4 regions of the Bradyrhizobium genosp. P genome follow, and region 1 is predicted to be linked to each of the others. Evidence: riboswitches for the same ligand, from Rfam matches in the RefSeq annotation. Region 1 holds a riboswitch; each other region holds the start of a gene.
What was found. Region 1 has a riboswitch for cobalamin ahead of ACP2YO_RS03305 (TonB-dependent receptor). Riboswitches for the same ligand answer to the same signal wherever they lie in the genome.

Region 1 (4,822 bases):
GAGTTCGGTGACGCGGCGGTCGCCGAAAGCCATCACGTCGACCGCCTGCATCGCCCGCAGCACCGCCTCCATATCCTTCGGCGACAGCCGCGCCGGATCGGTCGCGCCATGCGGGTAGCGGCCAAGGGCTACGATGTCGCGCGCCGGCAGCGGCCAGTGCACCATGTGACCCTGCGGCAGATAGGCGAAGCGTTTCGCACGCTCGCGCAGCGACAGCGACGACAACGCATCGCCGCCGATCCGGATCGTGCCGCTGGATGGAATCAGCCCGGCCAGCGCACGCAGCAATGTGGTCTTGCCGGCACCGTTCGGACCGACCAGCGCGACCAGATGCGCCGATGATAACGACAACGAGATGTCATGCAGCACCTTGCGGCTGCCCAGCGACACATCGAGACCGGTTGCGGAGAGCAGCGTCATGCCACGCCTCCGCCGAGCGCGCGGCGTTCGCGCATGATCAGATAGAGGAAGAACGGCACGCCGATGATCGAGGTCAGCACGCCGACCTTGATGTCCGAGGTCGAGGGGATGATGCGAACGGCGATATCGGCCGCCAGCAGCAGCGCCGAGCCGGCGAGCGCGCTCGGCAGCAACAGCCGGGCCGGATCGTGGCCGATCACCGGGCGCATCAGATGCGGCGCGACCAGGCCGATGAAGCCGATCGTGCCGGTCACCGCGACGGCCCCGCCGACACCGAGCGCCACGCCCGAGATCACCAACAGCCGCAGCCGCCCGACATCAACACCGAGGCTCTGTGCAGCCTCTTCGCCCAGGGTCAGCGCGCGGAAGGCGCTGGCCTGGCTCAGCAGGATGACCGCACCGGCGATGATAAAGGGCAATGCCAGCGCGACATGCTGGAAGCTGCGGTCCTCGAGCGAGCCAAGCAGCCAGAACGCGATCTCCAGCACCACGAAGGGATTGCTGGAGAGATTCATCACCAGCGCCGTCGCAGCGCCCGCGAAGCTTGAGATCGCGAGCCCCGAAAGGATCAGGATCAGGAGCCCGGCATTGCGGCCGGCGATCGCCAGCAACGCAAACACCGAGACGAAGGCCGCGATGATCGCCGCCACCGGCAGCGCGTAGGAACGCACGTCGGCCAGCCCCAGCGCGATCACCAGCACCGCGCCGAAGGCTGCCGCTTGCGGCGCGCCGAACAGCGACGGCGACGCCAGCGGATTGCGCAAAAGTCCCTGCAGCGCCGCGCCCGACAATCCGAGAATACCGCCGATCGCGAACGCCAGGATGGTGCGCGGCAGGCGGATCTCGCGCACGATCACCTGCGCTACATCGCTGCTGCCACCGAACAAGGCCTCGATCACCGTGAGCGGAGACAGCCGCACCGGTCCGATGCCAAGCGAGATCAGCACCAGCACAACCACGAGCGCGGCGAGCGCCGCGGTCGCGCCAAAACGACGCCGCGCCGCGACCTCGGCCGCCAAGGCAAAATCCTGCACGCTCATCGCGTCATGCTCATACAGCGATTACAGTGGCAGACAAGCGACACTCGACAAAAACCGTACCGGTCAACCGTTGCCCCACTTCCGCCAGGATTGACTTGGTTTCCAGCCGCCCCCTAGATGAACCTGACGGTTCCTGAATTGGGATCAAAAGGGAATGCGGTGCGGGGAAACTCCCCTAGGCCGCGGCTGCCCCCGCAACTGTAAGCGGTGAATCCTTCGTCATAGGCCACTGGGAAACTCGGTCCTGGGAAGGCGACGAAGGGTAACGACCCGCGAGCCAGGAGACCTGCCGTCAGCCGTGGTCACACGCGATGATGTCGGTCGGGGAGTACAGACATTAGCTTCACCTGATGCCAAGCGCGCTGGTGAGACTGGTTCGCGGTGACGTGCCACTGACGTTGCCGCGGTCCAGACTATGCTTTCCATCCCTTCAGCCCGGCGGCGCCGCGCGCTGCTTCTCGCGTCGACGATGATCGTGCCGGCTCTCGGCGCGACGTCGGCGCTGGCGCAGGCGCAGCAGGCGCCGCAGGCCACACCTTCCGATCAACTTCCCCCCATCGAGGTCACCAAGCCGGGCGACCAGAACCTCACTCGCGCCAAGCCGACCGCCGACGAAACCCCGGCGCCGCGACGCCCCGCCCCGGGTGACACGCAAACCAAGAACGCCGGAACTGGAACGGGAACGGCCACGACGTCGACCGGCACAGGAACCGGGACCGGTGGTACGGCCGGCGGCGGACGTCAGTTCGCCGCCATCGTCGGCGCGTCCTCGACCGTGATCACGGCCGACGACATCGCGCACTCGCCGGTGCACACGCTGTCCGAGATCCTCGCGCAGGTGCCGGGCGTGCAGTTGCAGTCGTTCTACGGCGGCGTGAATGGCGCCAAGACATCAGTCGACATCCGCGGATTCGGCGCTTTCGCCGCCCCGAACGTCCTCATTCTCATCAACGGACGCCGGCAAACCGACATCGACCTGTCGGGTTTCGATCTTTCGACCATCCCGCTCAATTCGATCGAGCGCGTCGAAATCACCCGCGGCAACAGCGGCGCAGTGCTCTACGGCGACAACGCGGTCGGCGGCGTGGTCAACATCGTCACCAAGAATGGCGTCGGCGGACCGCCGGTTGCGATCAAGGCCGAAGGCGGAGTCGGTTCGTTCAACCAGCGCCTGGCAGAACTCTCGGTCGCGGCCACTTCCGGGCCATGGTCGACGTCGTTCTATGGCAATGGCGTCAAATCCGATGGCTACCGCGCCAACAATGCGCTCGACCAGCGCAATGCCGTCGGCAATATCAATTACGCCACCCCCGACCTCAGCGCTTTCCTGACCGTCACGGGAGGCGATCAAAAGCTTGGCCTTCCCGGCGGGCGGACCGTGGATCCCTCGATTGGTCTCAACGAGTTGGCCACCGACAGGCGAGGCACCGACACGCCTTACAATTATGGCAACCAGCAGACCACCAGCGTCACCACCGGCTTCACCAAAACCGTGATGAACGGCGTCGACCTGATCGTCGACGGCGGCTGGCGGCAGCGCGACACCCAGAGCGGCTTCTTCGGCACAATGCCGACGATCAGCTTTTCGTCGACCTACAACGACGCTGCGCTGCAGACCTGGTCGATCACGCCGCGCCTCAGCATCAAGAACGCGATCTTCGGGCTGCCGTCCTCGATCCTGACCGGCATCGACTATGACGACACGACGTTCCGCGAGTCGCGCGGCGCCTTCCAGGGCGTGGACCCCTACCACATCTACAACATCGACCAGCAGCAACTGGCGGGTTACTGGCAGCAGACCGTCGGGCTGCTGCCGACCACTGATTTCTCGTATGGCGCGCGGGTAGAGAACACGAGCGTCTCGGCGCGGGATCGCTACGACCCGAACGCACCCTTCGCCTTCGACACGCAAGCGAGCCCGCTCAACAGCAGTGAGACACAGTATGCGGCGCATGTCGGCGTCGAGCATCGGTTTGACGACACGTTCTCGGTGTTCGGCCGTGCCGCGCGCGCGTTCCGCACACCTGGTGCCGACGAGCGCGTTGCATCGGGGCCGTCGTTCGACCCGGTGACCTTCGCTTCGATCCCGCAGAACTTCCAGCTCAAGACGCAGACGTCGGAAGACGTCGAGGGCGGCTTCCGCGTCAAGACCAACCGCTTCCAGGTCCAAACCAGCGTCTACCTGATGGATCTCGACAACGAGATTCACTTCAATCCCGTGCTGTTCTACAACGTCAACCTCGATCCGACCCGCCGCTACGGCAGCGAGACCAGCGCCTCGCTCAAGGTCAGTGACACCGTGACCTTCCGCGGCGGAATGGCCTACACCCGCGCGGTCTTCCGTGAGGGCATGTGGGCCGGCAACGACGTGCCGCTGGTGTCCCGCTACACCGGCAATATCGGCGTGACCTGGAATATCTGGCAGAACTACCTGGTGTTCGACGGCACGCTGCGCGCCTGGAGCTCGCGCGTCATGGACAACGATCAGGCCAACACCCAGGGCCGCATCCCCGGCAATGCGACCGCCGACGTCAAGCTCAGCGGGCAATATGAACACTTTTTCTGGTCGGTCAGCGTGAACAATCTGTTCAACGCGCTGTATTATGACTACGCCATCACGAGCACCTTCACGGCGGGCCGCTTCGCCGCCTACCCGCTCCCGGGCCGGACCTACATGGTGCGGGCCGGCGCGACGTTCTGAGCTGTCTCAGGAAGACGCGGTGGGATGCGATCCCCCCGCGTCTTCTCCATTACGCACACCCGGCAAGTGGAGTAGGATCGCACGACGCGATCCGACACGACGTGCAGGGGAAACGCATGGGCAAGGCCGGAAAGACGACCGAAGGCCGCAGCAGGGTGCGCGACAAGGCCGACGACAAATCGAAAAAGCCGCCGGCATTGCCGACGGCCGACGACGATTTCGAGGATGGCGACATGGCGACGCCCAAGGTCGACCGCTACGGTGATGACGATGAGCCGTTGTGAGGCCACAGTGCCCACCACGGCGTCATCCCGGCGTAGGCCGGATCCATAGCCACCGCTGCCGATCGTTGATCTGACTGTGGCCTCAGCCAGCTCAATCATCAGCATTTGTGGTTATGGGTCCCGGGTCGCGCTTCGCTTGCCCGGGACGACGAAGGCAGAGCTAGCAAAAATCATCGCTTTCGATCGTCCGGATGCTCTGGCGATCGAGCAGATGCGCGCCGAAGCCGCCACGCGCGAGGCGTGTCGCGATCTCCGGTGAGCCCAATAGCAGCATTACCGTCATCGCCAGCGGCACGGCGCTGGGCCAATCGAGCCGCACCGGCGTCAGCTCCTCGGTGCTGTCCTGATACGGGCTGCGGCCCGCAGCGATCCGCCCG
Region 2 (4,822 bases), 1.9 Mb from region 1:
CCCGGAGCTTGGGTGTGTCCTTTTTTTGAGAATCGGGGACGTGGTAGTATCGACTAGGCTCCCGGCAGGAGCCCGCCGCCCGTCGTAGCGAAGCCGTTGAGGCGCTGTCCTGATCAATTGTTCCCGCCATGTCATGTCGGGCTCGAGAGGTGGCTGACGGGCGACGCTTCGCTAAGGGCCGGGAAGACGTGTTTTTCGACCTCTACTATCACGAACTTCCCGAGAGCGGCCCGCTCGCTACGGCACCCAAAAGCTGGGATCGGCATATTGAAAGTCTTACATTTTGTCCGGCACTATCCCGATTGCCCACCCGGGTTGATCCACAGCTGCGAGTCGGATAGCCCTTGCCGGGCCGACGCAATCAGGTCCCGCATCTCGGCCGCCCGCCTCAGGAACGCGCGGCGAATGGATGTCGAAGACGCCGGGTTCGATATCGTTTGGATACTTGTAGCCCTTGAATGCGTCGAGCAGCTCCATCTTCGAGCGCGACGTCTCGATTGAAATGACGTCGGCGTCCATCGCCGCTATCGCATATGATATCGTTGAACTCCGAATAGCGCATATGAGTATGAATCTGCGTTTCGTTCGCGCCGCCGGACGAGCAGATACGGAAGCTGTCGACAGCCCAGTCGAGATAGGTCTTCCACTCTGATCGCAGCAATGGCAGTCCTTCGCGAAGCGCAGCTTCCTCGATCTGGATCATGGTCGCGCCGGCCGTCTCCAGATCGGTTACCTCGTCCCGGATCGCGAGCGCAATCTGGCGGCATGCCTCGCTGCGGGAGATGTCGTCACGAACGAACGACCAGTTCACGATCGTCACTGGCCCGGTGAGCATCGCCTTCATCGGCTTCTTGGTCAAGGACTGCGCGTACCGCCACCAATCCACCGTCATCGGCTTCGGCCGCGAGACATCGCCAAACAGCATGGGAGGACGGACGCAGCGCGAGCCGTAGGATTGGACCCAGCCGTGCTTCGTGAATACGAAGCCGGAGAGTTGCTCACCGAAATACTGCACCATATCGTTACGCTCGAACTCGCCATGCACGAGCACATCTAACCCGATGTCTTCCTGCCAGCGTACGGCGCGCGCCGCCTCTCCTTAAAATTGCTCGTATTGTGCGTCGCTCATCTTTCCCCGAGCATGCGCGGCGCGGGCGTTGCGGACATCCGCCGTCTGCGGGAACGATCCAATTGTAGTCGTGAGGAACGCTGGCAGAGCGAAACGTTTGCGCTGGACCTCGGTGCGGTTCGCAAACGAGCTGGTGCGGCGGCGCATGGTCTCGCCAATTTCCGCCATTCGTCGGGCGACAGTCGGGTCATGGATCTTTGGCGACGTCTGGCGGGCCGTCGCCGCGAGGTCCGAGCTGGCTACCGCATCCGCGACACCCTTGTCGCCGGCGAGCGCCCTTGCCAAGACCGCAAGCTCGCCGATCTTCTGGACGGAGAAGGCAAGCCAGCTCTTCACATCGAGATCGAGATCGGTCTCCAGTTCAACGTCGATCGGCACGTGAAGCATCGAGCAGCAGGATGCGATCTGTACGCGATCTGCGCCGAGCTTCGCGATGGCGGGTGTGAGCCGATCAAGGAGCGCCGAAAGGTCGGAACGCCAGACATTGCGGCCATCGACGACGCCGAGAGAGACCACGAGATCCTTCCGCGTTTCGTCGACCACCGCGCTCAGCTGCTCAGGCGCGCGGACAAGGTCGAGGTGAACGCCCGCAACCGGCAAGGCCAACACGGTTTCCAGGTTGTCGCCGACAGCCCCGAAATACGTGGCCAGCATGATCTTGAGGCCGGGGACGTCCTTGGCGAAGCGTGCATAGGTCCGGTGCAGTGCAACGCGTGACGGGCGATCGAGATCGAGAACTAGACACGGCTCATCGAGCTGAACCATTCAGCGCCGCGCTTCGTCAATTCCTGGAGAACCTCGACATAGACCGGCAAAAGATCATCCAGCAGCGACAGCGGATCAAGTGCCGGATCGGCGCTCTTGCCGAGCTTCAAGAATGTGACAGGGCCGACCAGAACCAGACCAGTCTGATAGCCTGGGCTCTTCGCCTCATCGTATTCCTCGATGGGCTTGCGTGAGGACAGCCTGAAGGTCTGGCTCCTGTGAAATTCCGGCACCATGTAGTGATAATTGGTGTCGAACCACTTGGTCATCTCCGCGCTGCCGTGCTGTGCCCGTGATGGGCGTGGCCGCAACTCGCATCGTGCCCATCGTCCTGTGCGCCGCGCGCCATGGCGAAGTAGGTCTTGAGCGAGACGGGTCCCGTTTTCCAGCCGTAAGAGTCCGGAATGGCTCCGACCATGACGCTGGTATCGAGCACCGGATCGTACAGCGAGAAATCGCTCGACGGAATCACGGTGGCACCGGGAGATTTCTGCCGAGCCCAGTTGGCAACGCGAAGTCCGGCCGCAGCGTCAAGAAGTTGCTCTTCGCTGATTTTTCCGGCCCAATAGCTTTCGAGCGCGAGCTTGAGTTCGCGGCGCGGCCCGATCCGGGGCGTGCCGAGTGTTGCAACAGGAAGTGAGAGAGTAGACATAGCTTTAACCCCATGGTTGTGGGGGCAAAAGGCCATGGCGGACGGCGGGCAGAGAGCCACCAAAGCGGCAACTGCTTGGCGTACCACCGGGACACCCCGCCCGTGGACGATCATGTTGTCGGGGCAGGTCTCCTGGCTCGCGGGTCATCGCCTGCATCCGGCCTTCCCGAAGCATTTGCTTCAGTGACTTTTGTGGATGCAGGCTCGCCGCCTACAGTTGCGGGGGCAGCGCCGGCATTGCATCGATCCTGGATTGATCGAGAGCGCACCGGCTTCCCTCTTAGCTCCAGATCAAGCGGGACCTGGAGAACCTCGACAGCTTGGATTATCTGCGACAGGACCGTCGCGTCAACCTCTCGAACGTTTTCTTCGACGCGGTAGACCTCCATCGCCGGCACCGCGGTGGTGCAACGAGCCAATTGACCCCGGCTTTGACAAACTTCTGACATCATCTGTGACGGTTCTCCTTACGGAGATCAAAAGGGAACGTGGTGCGGGATTTCCCAACGCCACGGCTGCCCCCGCAACTGTAAGCGGCGAATCTTTCGTCATATGCCACTGGGAATCTGGGTCCTGGGAAAGTGACGTCGAGGAAACGACCCGCGAGCCAGGAGACCTGCCGCAGCCGTTGTCACACGCGAAGATGTCGGTCGGGGAGCAACGGTCCATCCGCTGATGGCAACTTGGCGTCAACTGGGATGCGCAACGCGGGAGCGCTTGCACTCTTGCCGCGCCCGGCCGGGTTCTTTTTACAGCGATCAGTGCAGTTGCGATGATCACGATAGCATCGGTCGCATGCCGTCGAAGGTTGGAGTAGTTTCAAAGATGCTCGGGACAACCGCTGGATCAGCCAATTAGAACTGCCGCCAAAAGCGCTGCGGCCCTAAGGTCGGCATTGCGAACATCATCCTTGAACGGATGTTTGAGTTGGATCGAGAAACCGCGGCCATCACTCAATACACCGGTTGTCGTGTCCGGTTGAAAACACTCATGTCCGTAATCGGACGCCGAGGCGCAAGTATTCCGTCTTCGCCGCTCGCGGCACATGTTTCTGGCCTCTTTTGAAGCAAGGCGCGTTCGCCTTTGGTGGCACGTCGATTGCTAGTGCACAGTGATGGATCCACACAACAATCGGATTCGCAGCGTCGATTAGGAGGAAACCAGATGAAGCGCGGTCTCCGTTCCGAAGATCGATTGCCCCCAGGGGAGCGGGGAAGCGAACAGAAGTTGTGCGGGAGCGCGCTGGATCGGGCCGAGTTCGCCGACCGACTCCGCTTTCATCACATCGGGGAGTTCGCGCATCTTTTTTTCGAGGGATACTAGCCCACCGCGGCGCTCGAAGCATTCCTGGGCGCCGCTTCGCAGCAGACGGGCAATGTTCGCATCGGCTGCGACATCGGCCTATCGTCATCGAACGAACTGAGCCGCCCTCGCGCCTTGCCTGCACGCAAAAGCTAAAGGAGTCCAAAAGATGCGCGCGCCGAGCTATTCCGAGACTCTGGAATTCGCGATCGACAGGTCGTACGACATTAATATTGACATGCTGAGGTCGCGAAATTTGCACCTTGACGCGTTCAACGATTATCTCGTCGCTACATATCCGCCTCTTAAGGCAATGGGGGACTTCAATCCCGAAAAGCTGTTGGATCGGATTGCGTCGTCAATTGATCTGTATTTCCACATCCCCTTCTGTCATCAATATTGCACCTTTTGCCACTTCGGCAAGCAGATCAATCCACCTTCCGAGCGAATCGAGCGTTACTTGGCGGCTTTGGAAAAGGAGATGAGTTGGTCGGACGCGGCGCTTGCCGGCAGAACTATCGAGACGGCCTTCATTGGAGGCGGCACTCCTTCATTTTTGACGAACGATCAACTCAAAACGCTATTTGGCATGATTAAGCGGCGCTTTGATTTATCTAAGTCCGAAGTGAGTTTCGAATTACATCCCTCTCTTGGGACGCAAGCGGACGCTGCAGATCGCGTATCGACCTTACTGAGAGGCGGCGTAAATCGCTTCGTTCTCGGTGTTCAAACTCTAGATGAAAGTATTTTGCGGATCCTAAACCGCGGGCACGGTGTAGATGAGGTGATGCAGACAGTAAAGTTGCTTAAAAACATGAGCGTTGAGAATCTATCTCTTGATCTCATGTATGGGTTGCCGCAGCAAACGCTCCGAAGCTGGTACGACTCCCTTATCGGCCTGCTCGATATGGGAATAGAGAAGTTTAACGTATTCCCATTGATGTTTAAATCGACGGACCCCGTTGCTCGCCATT
Region 3 (4,822 bases), 1.8 Mb from region 1:
ATAGCTTGAGAGAATGATGGCGAATTGCCTGCCGCAGGCCGGGATCGTCGTGAGCCGATGCCAGGCGCTGACACGGTCCACCACCGCACAAACACGTTCGCGATCCGGCTGATGAGCGAGATGCGAAAATTGCAGGTCGGCGTCGCGCTCGCCCGGCGACTTGAAGCTTACGACGCCGGCAGAGAGTCGCCCGTCGACCTCCGGCAGCACCACATGCATCGCGAGATCGGCCGGCGACAGGCCTCGCAGCGAGGACGCCCAATCTTCCCTGCCCGCAGTTGACAGCGCGACCTGAAACACCGGACAGCCTGCCGCGTTGAATGGCGTTGTTCCATCGTCGGCCATCGCCGAGAACGCGGTCGCGTTCACAAGTGCAGCCGGCGGACGCTCCGCGAAATGTGCTTTCAGCCACGCCGAGACGCCGGGCGCTTTCAGCGAGGTCGCGAACGCGCCGTAGGCGTCAAAGCCCTTTTCGCGCAATGCCGCGATCAGCGCGTCGATCGGGCCGGTATCGGCCGACGTCAGATAGGAGCGATAGAAGGTGACGAGCGCCTGCGGTCTTCCGTCAGGCGACGGCAAGGACGCCAGCGCTCCCATGGAGGGATAGTAGAAACCCATCTCGGGGATTTCGGTCTCGCCGAACACCGGTCCCGCGTACAGACCGGAGGCCAGCGCGAGCTGCGCAATCGCAACCTGCGCCGCGACCGCGCCGCCGGCGTCGCACAGCGCGCGCAGACGCCGCAGCGTCGAGACCGGGACGTTGGAAAGGGCATCGAGCCGCGCGTCGTCGCGGCCGTCGGCCGGCAGTACCGCAAGCGCGATGCCGTGCCGCGTGGCGAGCTCGTGCAACGCGTTGATGCCATAGGACCAATAGGACTCACCGCCGATTAGGCGAACCAGAATGCCACTAGCGCGGGACAGCGTGCGTTCGATGTAAGTGTCGACCGAGAGCGGATGGCGCAGCGCCATCAGATGGGCGAGCCGCAGCGACGGCAGGCCCTTGCGTCCACGCCGCCAACCGGCGGCGAAGGCGGCGAGATCGCTGTCGGAGAATGACAGCACCACGAGAGCGGCCGGATCCTGACCAAGATCGACGGGTGTCGCGGTCTCCTCCAGGCCATGGCTCTCGCGGAAGACGACGTGCATCAGACCCCCAATCCCGCTTTGATCGCGTTCTCGTCGATGTCGCCCTGCTCGCCGATGACGACGAGCTTCGATCGCCGCGGCGCCGCGCCCCAGGGCTTGTCGAACTGGTGGCGCACGCGCTCGCCGACCGATTGCACCAGAAGCCGCATCGGTTTGCCCTTCACCGCGAGATAGCCCTTGGCGCGCAGCACATTCTGCTCGCGCGCCAAGCGCGCGATGGAAGCGACCAGCGCGTCGATGTCGGACACTTCCGGAAGCTCGATGACGACGGATGCGAAGTCGTCATGCTCATGCTCCTCCTCGCCGTCGTGAAGCGAGGGCCGCGCGGCGAGGTCGTCCTCGGCGGCCGCGTTGAAGCCAAGAATCACCTGCGGGTCGATCGCACCGTCTGTGATGGCGAGTATCGGAACCTGCCGCGGCGTCTCGGCCGTGATCGCCAGCCGGGCCGCTTCAAGGCCGGCCTGGCCCACAAGATCGGCCTTGGTCAAGAGCACGATGTCCGCGCAACAGATCTGGTCCCCGAACACCTCCGATAGCGGCGTCTCATGATCGACGCTCCCGTCAGCCGCACGCTGGGCCTCGACGGCCTCCGGGTTCGGCGCGAAACGGCCGGCGGCGACCGCCTCGGCATCCGCGAGCGCGATCACGCCGTCGACGGTGATGCGCGAGCGGATCTCCGGCCATTCGAACGCCTTCAGAAGCGGTTTTGGCAGCGCGAGGCCCGAGGTCTCGATCAGGATGTGATCGGGCCGCGTTTTTCGCGCGAGCAGCGTCTGCATGGTCGGAATGAAATCATCCGCGACGGTGCAGCAGATGCAGCCGTTCGCGAGCTCGACGATGTTTTCCTCGGGACAATTCGCGTCAGCGCAGGATTTCAGGATCTCGCCATCGACGCCTTCACTGCCGAACTCGTTGACGAGCACCGCAAGCTTCTTGCCGTTGGCGTTGGTGATCAGATGCTGGATTAGCGTCGTCTTACCCGATCCAAGGAAGCCGGTGACGATCGTGACCGGGATTTTTGCAAGCGTGTTCATTCGGCTGCCTCCGGCAGGACGGCGATGGGTGGAATGCGGGCAACCGATTGCTTGCGAAAAACTTCCGGCCGGTTGCGCCATGGCACGATACCGTCGGATGCAGCCCGGTAAGCCGTCGCCCCCGCAATCACATCCCGCGCATGGGCTTCAGACAGGCGGCCATACACGTAGGACCATCGCCCCGTCGCGCTGAGTGCGACCGAGCAGCCTTGGCTGCATGCCGACAGGCATTCGACCGGCACTAGCTCGACGCCTTCGGGCACGCCGGCATCGAGAATTGCGGCATACAGGCGCTCGCCGGGCGCGGTCTTGCCCTCCGCCAGCTTCTGGCCGACGCGGCAGGTAATGCAGACGTAAAGTGTGACAGTCATCGCCCCGTCCAGCATAGGCAGCGGGGGGCAATGAGGCGCGAACCATTCTCTCACTGGTTCGCTTCCCCGTCACGGAACACCCCGTCCGCCGGTTCAAAACTCTGCGCTGGCAGGTCTCCCGGCTTGCGGAGCAGGATCTTATCCTTCGATCCCCGCCTTCCCGACCCCCTTGGGGATCAGTGGCTTCGGGCATCTCTCCGGTCACGGTCGCGGGGGCGGCTGCTTTTGGGACCAGACCTTTCGATCTAAGCCCTATCGCATTCCCTCTTCGCCTGTCGTAGGACAGGAACCAACGCAAACCCACCATTTGCTGAAGGTCGCGATTTGTCAAGCCTGAGGACGACGCCAGATGATGTCTGAACAAGATGCCGCCGAGGACGAAGGCGTGGTCGCCACCGACGCATCGCTTGACGCCCGCCACGCGTCGAAGATGGCAAAGAAGAAGGTCGCCCGCGACAAGATCATGGCGACCAAGAGCGGCGAGAAGGGACTGATCATCGTTCATACCGGTGCAGGAAAGGGTAAGTCATCCTCCGCCTTTGGCATGATCGTCCGCTGTGTCGCGCATGGCTTTCCCTGCGCGGTCGTTCAGTTCATCAAGGGCGCCTGGGATACTGGCGAGCGCCGCCTGCTCACCGGGCATTTCGGCGATCTCTGCCAGTTCCATGCGATGGGCGAAGGCTTTACATGGGAAACGCAAGACCGCGCCCGCGACATCGCCGCCGCAAAGGCCGGCTGGGACAGGGCCAAGGAGCTAATCCTGGATTCAACCTTGCGCATGGTCTTGCTCGACGAGATCAACATCGCGCTGCGCTACGACTATCTCGATATCGACGAGGTCGTTGCGTTCTTGAAGACACACAAACCACCGATGACGCATGTCGTCCTCACCGGCCGGAATGCCAAGGGGGAGTTGATCGAGATCGCCGACCTCGTCACGGAGATGACGCTGCTGAAGCATCCGTTCCGATCCGGCATCAAGGCCCAGCCCGGCGTCGAGTTCTGAGGAGAAGCACGGGATGGCGCGCGCATTGATGATCCAGGGAGCGGGCTCGGACGTGGGCAAATCGCTCATCGTCGCCGGGCTTGCGCGCGCCGCGAAGCGCCGCGGCTTGCGCGTGCTCCCCTTCAAGCCGCAGAACATGTCGAACAATGCGGCCGTGACGGTCGACGGCGGCGAAATCGGCCGTGCGCAGGCGTTGCAAGCGCTCGCGGCGGGCGTCGAACCGCACACTGACATGAATCCGGTTCTGCTCAAGCCTGAGACCGATATCGGCGCGCAGATTATCGTGCAGGGCAAGCGCATCGCAACGGCGCGCGCCCGCGAATATGCGTTGATGAAGCCGTCATTGATGGGCGCGGTGCTGGAGAGTTTTTCGCGACTGAAGCAGCGCGCCGATCTTGTGCTCGTCGAAGGGGCTGGCAGCCCCGCCGAAGTCAATCTTCGCAAGGCCGACATCGCCAATATGGGCTTTGCCCGCAAGGCCGATGTCCCGGTGATGTTGATCGGCGACATCGACCGCGGCGGTGTCATCGCTCAGCTTGTCGGGATCAAGACCGTGATCGACGCGGACGATGCCGCGATGATCCAGGGCTTTGTGATCAACAAGTTTCGTGGCGACTCGACGCTATTTGACGATGGCTACCGGCTGATCGAGGCAAAAACATCCTGGCGCGGCTTTGGGGTGCTACCCTATTTCGACCGCGCCGGCGAGCTTCCGGCCGAGGATGCGCTGGGCCTAGCTGATGCGCGCAAACCCGGCCGGTGCAAGATCGCGTTCCTCGCGCTGTCGCGGATTGCCAATTTTGACGATCTCGATCCGCTCAAGCTCGAGCCCGGCGTCGACCTCGTGATGGTCCGCCCCGGAGAGGCCATTCCCGGCGACGCCCGGCTTGTCATCATCCCGGGCTCGAAGTCGACGCGCGGCGACCTCGCCTTCCTTCGCGCGCAGGGATGGGACATCGACCTCTTCGCGCATCACCGCCGCGGCGGCCATGTCCTGGGCGTCTGCGGCGGTTATCAGATGCTCGGACGTAGCGTCGCTGATCCCGGCGGGATCGAGGGACCGGTGGGAGACACGCTAGGTCTCGGACTCCTCGATGTGACAACGATGATGTCGCCGCAGAAGACGCTGACCCGCGTGACCGCGCAACACGCGCAGACCCGGCAGGCGATTGAAGCTTATGAGATCCATATCGGCCAGACCGACGGCCCTGACCGCGCGCGTCCATTCGCTTTGCTCGGCGGCGCGCCGGAAGGTGCGGTCTCAA
Region 4 (4,822 bases), 1.7 Mb from region 1:
AGCCGACCTTCGCCCGTAAGAATCCCGAGTCCGCCGGCATTGAGGAAGGCCGCATGCACGGGCGCGAGGGCGTTGACGAGGCCCACGATACCAATCGCGTCGTCCGGCCGGCCCCATGGTGTGCCGTTGACCGAGACACCGCCGGAGACGGTGCGGTCGATGTCGGTGACGTCCCAGGGCTCGACATGGCCGTCGGCCCAGCCAGCGCGGAAAAAGGCGCCGACCGTGTCCGTCAGCTGCTGCTCGATATTGACGCTCACGCCCGATCGGCTCGTGTAGCTGCGTACCGCGTTGCGTGCCGGATGCGAGCGCGATCTCGCTCAGGCTCACACTGCCGAGCGTGGGCGAGACGAAATTCGCGATCCCGCCGATGGTCAGTCCATCAGGATCGGGAAAGGCGGGGAACGAGCCGTCGGCCTCGATGCCGAGCACGATTCTATTCGAGGCCATATAGTTAAAGCCAAATTGCGCACCCTCGAAAAAGCTGCCGCCTTCGGTGAAGGCATTCGGCGAACGATAAAGGCTGAATGATCCGGCGACCGGTGCGCCGCCGCCCAATGCATCCGCCGCAATGCGCGCGCGTCCCGCTGCCAGTCCAATGTGGCCGCCGACATAGAAGCCGGTCCAGTCATAGTCCTCGACAGGCGCTCGCGCATTCGCAAGCGATGGCGGCGAAAGGTCGGCGGCATATCCATCGCTCGCAAATAATACGAGCGCCGCCACCCAGGAGGAGGGTCTCGCAGGTCTGTCAAGAAAATCAGGATTTTTGACGCGTTTAATCATAGCGGTCCTCTCCCCGCGAGACAGAATTGCTCACTGTCATCGCAGCGAAAAAACCGCCCCAAACGCGCGCACCGCATGCCGGATGGATGACTGTCTAGGCCGGTCTCCTGACTCGCGGGTCGATGCTCTGTTTCCGCCTTCCCGGGCAAACCAGCCCAGTGGCTTTGTGGAAAAGAACTCGCCGCCTACAGTTGCGGGCGCAGTTGCGGATTTGGCTTAGTTTTTGCGCTAAGTCGCACCGCATTCCCATGTCGTTGATCTCTCGATCAACAAACCTAGACCCACGTATCATCCGACTAATTCAGCAAGTGTCAATAGCCGGTCGCCTTTCGAGCCGGATAGGCGCGCTATCAAGGATGACCTGCAGAGTTCTTGGCCTGGGCCTGCCAAGGCGGTGTGCAGCAGCCGTTGCACATTCCTGTCGTTCAGCCTTGGGGAAGTTCAGTCTTTGACCTGTCTCCATTTTCTTTTTCGGCCTTGCCCTACTCCAGCAGAGCCTCTTTGAGGCGCAACCAATCCGCTGCGCGGCCAGGAATTCCGAACCGCAGCCAAGTCGGCCTATCGAAGAATGGCCGAACGAGGATTCCACGTTCGCAGAGTTTGTCGAACCATTCCGTTGCGTCCTGGTGGCTTACAAGTCGAAAGAGCGGTGATCCTCCGAGGATTCGGAACCCCGCTTGGGCCAGCAGTTCGTCCAGACGAGCCGCATCATACGCGAGGCGGGCTGACGTCTCGTCAAGCCAATTTGTATCAGCTAGTGCTTTCGCACCGATTGCGATTGCCGGTCCTGAGACTGCCCAAGGTCCAAGCGCGGCCTCCATTTTGCCCGCAAGGTCGCGGTTCGCGATTGCAAACCCGAGCCGCAATCCCGCGAGGCCATAAGCTTTTCCAAATGACCGAAGCACGACCGCATTTTGACGGGCGAGCATCGGTATAACGCTTGCAGACGGTCGAACAACGTCCATGAAGGCCTCATCGACGACCAGCAGGCCGTTTCGAGTTTGAAGGCTTGAGGCAAGCTTGAGCAACGCAGCAGAAGAAATTAACCTGCCGTCCGGATTGTTCGGATTGACAACGACTGCGACATCGATGTCGAGATCGCTTATTGTCTCGAGATCTTCTGCTATGATGACATTGGCGCCGCTTGCTCGCCAAGTGGCCGGATGTTCCTGGTAACCGAAACCGAGGATCGCTACGTTCTTGGCGCGACAAATGCGCGGTAAGAGTTGGATTAGAGCTTGTGTTCCTGGAGCGGGGACCACTTGCCTCGCGTCACGTGCGCCATAGGCATTTGCAGCTACGGTTCTGAGTCTGTTCACCGAGTCCCTGCTCGGAAGCTTCGTCCAAACTTCCGTATCCATGGTTCCGATGGGATAGGGAAGGGCATTGATTCCAGTAGAAAGGTCCAACCAAGGCAAGAGCGCATTGGGAAAACGCGCATGTACGGTGGTGACGTCGCCACCATGATACACGTGATGCATTAGATTCTGGTCCTCATGAGACGTAAGCGTAAATTCAAATGGCTGCTCAAATCTGCTCAGTGAACTTTGGCGGTTGCGAAAGCGGTTCAGCGGTTCGTTCGTGAGCAAGCACCTCCAAACATATGTCGACCTTTGGGCGTTCAAAGCTCTCGATCACGGCCGGCATCGAGGAAGGCTTCATCGCCGCATGCGCACGCGCGAGGTCGCAACGCATTTGCCCTCAACGACAAGCTGCGCGCCCTTGACAAGATGCTCGCTTGAGCGAATGGTAGGTATGCGCTGGTTCCTGTTCTACGACAGGCGAAGAGGGAATGCGATAGGCTCTGTATCGGAGCTCGAAAGCAGCCGCCCCCGCGACCGTGACCGGAGAGATCCTCACTGAGCCACTGACCCCCTGAGGTCGGGAAGGCGGGGATCGGAGGAGAAATCCTGCTCCGCAAGCCGGGAGACCTGCCAGCGCATCATGTTAAACCTGCGGACGGGGTGTTCCGCGACGCGCAACAGGTCGCACTTAGCGGCATGCCGGAGCCATCGCATCTTCCCGCCGCCCGACGCTCGAGAAGAGTAATGGCCGTTACGCATCATGTCTGTATCACCTGCAACGCGGGACATACTATCCCGGAAGGGCAGCTCACGCCCGGGAGGCTGTTGCGTCAGGCCATCGCCGGATCAACGCGTCGCGCGCCAGACGCATCCCAAGCACATCCTGATGAAAACGCTGAATTCAGACTAAGGAGCCTCGGATGCTGGTGAGGAGTTCTTTTCAGGGGAGCGAAAGATGACACTGATCGTCGATGGGGAAAATGCCGAACGCCATCCGGATCTTGGAGCGGCAACCGCGTTCAACATGCATGACCGCGAGGCTGTCTATCGGGCCATCCATTCACGACGAGACGTCCGAGATGAATTTTTGCCACAACCCATTCCGGCTCAGGTACTGAGGCGCATTTTGGAGGCGGCGCATCATGCCCCTTCTGTTGGGCTTATGCAGCCGTGGAATTTCATACTTGTGCACGATGCCGCGACGAAACAGGCAGTCCGCGATGTATTTGTACGAAGAAACGAGGAAGCAGCGCGGCTATTCCAAGGTGACCGCCGAGAATCTTATCGGCGGCTTAAATTACAAGGAATTTGCAAGGCGCCGCTAAATATTTGTGTCACTTGCGATCGATCGCGTGGCGGCGCTGTTGTGCTCGGACGTACGCATCAACGCGATACTGATCTTTATAGTACGGCGTGTGCCGTTCAGAATCTATGGCTGGCGGCTCGTGCCGAAGGAGTTGGCGTCGGTTGGGTCAGCATTTTCGACCCTGACGATCTCAGACCGATTCTTGGAATTCCCAATGAAATTGTGATCGTCGCATATCTATGTGTCGGTTTTGTCGATCAGCTTTTCGTGCGCCCTGAATTGGAGGCGAGGAACTGGGCCAAGCGTCTCCCGCTCGAAACTCTCGTGTTCGCTGATCGCTGGGGATGCGCTGAGCCCTATCCTTCATCCAATGATGGGGAGAGCCCTGCTTGTGTTTAAGCTCATGGCCGTCGCTGTAGAGAGGGACAGGCGCGCGGTGATCCAGCGAACTGGTGTCGCTCCCGGCACCGGTGTGCAGCCGATAAATCCTTGGCGCATCGCGTTAATGTGAGGTCGCCCCGAAGCACCGTGGATACGAGCGTCCAGTTGTGAAGGCCCTTCTCGCGGTCGGTCATTGGTCACGTTATCTGCAGTAACCCTAGCCATCATGATCTCGACTCCACCAGCGAGGCGGCCTTAGCACTCTGTGTCGGCTCGATTTTCGCACTGATCGTAAGCGTGTAGGTCATCCCACGTAGCGGATGATGTTCGATTGTCAGAGAATCTCCTGGTGATTTGTCCCAGGAGTTCATGAGAGCGAACATATGTCTGATACCAAGAATTTCGAAGTTATCACAGCGGCGGCCGAGCGGCTTTCGGTGAGTCCCGGGCGGAGCTACCGCACCTGGTCGCGGGAGGAGAAGGATCGCATCGTCGGGGAAACGTTTGCGCCGGGGGCGAACGTGTCGGCGATAGCGCGCTGTCATGGGATCGATCCATCGCAGTTGTTTGCGTGGCGACGCAAGGCGCTGGCCTCGGGAATGGTGGCGCCGCTCTCTGGGGCGCGAGACCGAGCGGTTAAGTTCGCGCGCTTTGAGACCATGGCGGGGGAGATGGTGGAAATCGTCATCGGCGATGTCGTGGTGCGCGTTGGTGGAGATGTGGAGGCGGGGCGGCTTGCTGCTGTGATCCGGGCGGTTCGGCAGGCATGATCCCGGCGGGTGTTCAGGTTTACGTGGCCAGCACGCCGGTCGACTTCCGCAAGGGTGCCACGGGTTTGATGGCGCTGGTTCGAGATGGTGGGGCCGACCCCTTCAGCGGAGCACTGTACGTGTTCCGTTCGAAAAGGGCGGATCGGATCAAGGCGGTTTGGTGGGACGGCAGCGGGGTATGCCTGTTTGCCAAGACTCTCGAGGAGTCAAAGTTCTGCTGGCCGAGGATTGCGCCGACCCGGGTGCAGCTGAACCATGCGCAGTTGCTCGCGCTGATT

Region 2: another riboswitch for cobalamin. It lies ahead of metE (5-methyltetrahydropteroyltriglutamate--homocysteine S-methyltransferase); the one in region 1 lies ahead of ACP2YO_RS03305 (TonB-dependent receptor).
Region 3: another riboswitch for cobalamin. It lies ahead of ACP2YO_RS42570 (DUF1636 family protein); the one in region 1 lies ahead of ACP2YO_RS03305 (TonB-dependent receptor).
Region 4: another riboswitch for cobalamin. It lies ahead of bluB (5,6-dimethylbenzimidazole synthase); the one in region 1 lies ahead of ACP2YO_RS03305 (TonB-dependent receptor).

The regions. Positions count from the first base shown of each region.
Region 1 covers NZ_CP188195.1:680,036-684,857, reverse strand. Annotated here, with positions in the region: gene ACP2YO_RS03315 (ABC transporter ATP-binding protein) at 1-420, opposite strand, end outside; gene ACP2YO_RS03310 (FecCD family ABC transporter permease) at 417-1,460, opposite strand; cobalamin riboswitch at 1,571-1,768, shown strand; gene ACP2YO_RS03305 (TonB-dependent receptor) at 1,930-4,161, shown strand; gene ACP2YO_RS03300 (hypothetical protein) at 4,278-4,445, shown strand; gene ACP2YO_RS03295 (ATP-grasp domain-containing protein) at 4,606-4,822, opposite strand, start outside.
Region 2 covers NZ_CP188195.1:2,627,014-2,631,835, forward strand. Annotated here, with positions in the region: partial or broken gene metE (5-methyltetrahydropteroyltriglutamate--homocysteine S-methyltransferase) at 312-2,546, opposite strand; cobalamin riboswitch at 2,652-2,876, opposite strand; cobalamin riboswitch at 2,988-3,184, shown strand; gene ACP2YO_RS12725 (hypothetical protein) at 3,696-3,848, opposite strand; gene ACP2YO_RS12730 (coproporphyrinogen-III oxidase family protein) at 4,018-4,822, shown strand, end outside.
Region 3 covers NZ_CP188195.1:8,866,733-8,871,554, forward strand. Annotated here, with positions in the region: gene cobN (cobaltochelatase subunit CobN) at 1-1,146, opposite strand, end outside; gene cobW (cobalamin biosynthesis protein CobW) at 1,146-2,180, opposite strand; gene ACP2YO_RS42570 (DUF1636 family protein) at 2,177-2,551, opposite strand; cobalamin riboswitch at 2,643-2,860, opposite strand; gene cobO (cob(I)yrinic acid a,c-diamide adenosyltransferase) at 2,904-3,557, shown strand; gene ACP2YO_RS42580 (cobyric acid synthase) at 3,571-4,822, shown strand, end outside.
Region 4 covers NZ_CP188195.1:8,876,271-8,881,092, reverse strand. Annotated here, with positions in the region: gene ACP2YO_RS42625 (carbohydrate porin) at 1-260, opposite strand, end outside; cobalamin riboswitch at 864-1,077, opposite strand; gene cobD (threonine-phosphate decarboxylase CobD) at 1,266-2,372, opposite strand; cobalamin riboswitch at 2,528-2,736, shown strand; gene bluB (5,6-dimethylbenzimidazole synthase) at 3,043-3,792, shown strand; gene ACP2YO_RS42610 (transposase) at 4,158-4,544, shown strand; gene tnpB (IS66 family insertion sequence element accessory protein TnpB) at 4,541-4,822, shown strand, end outside.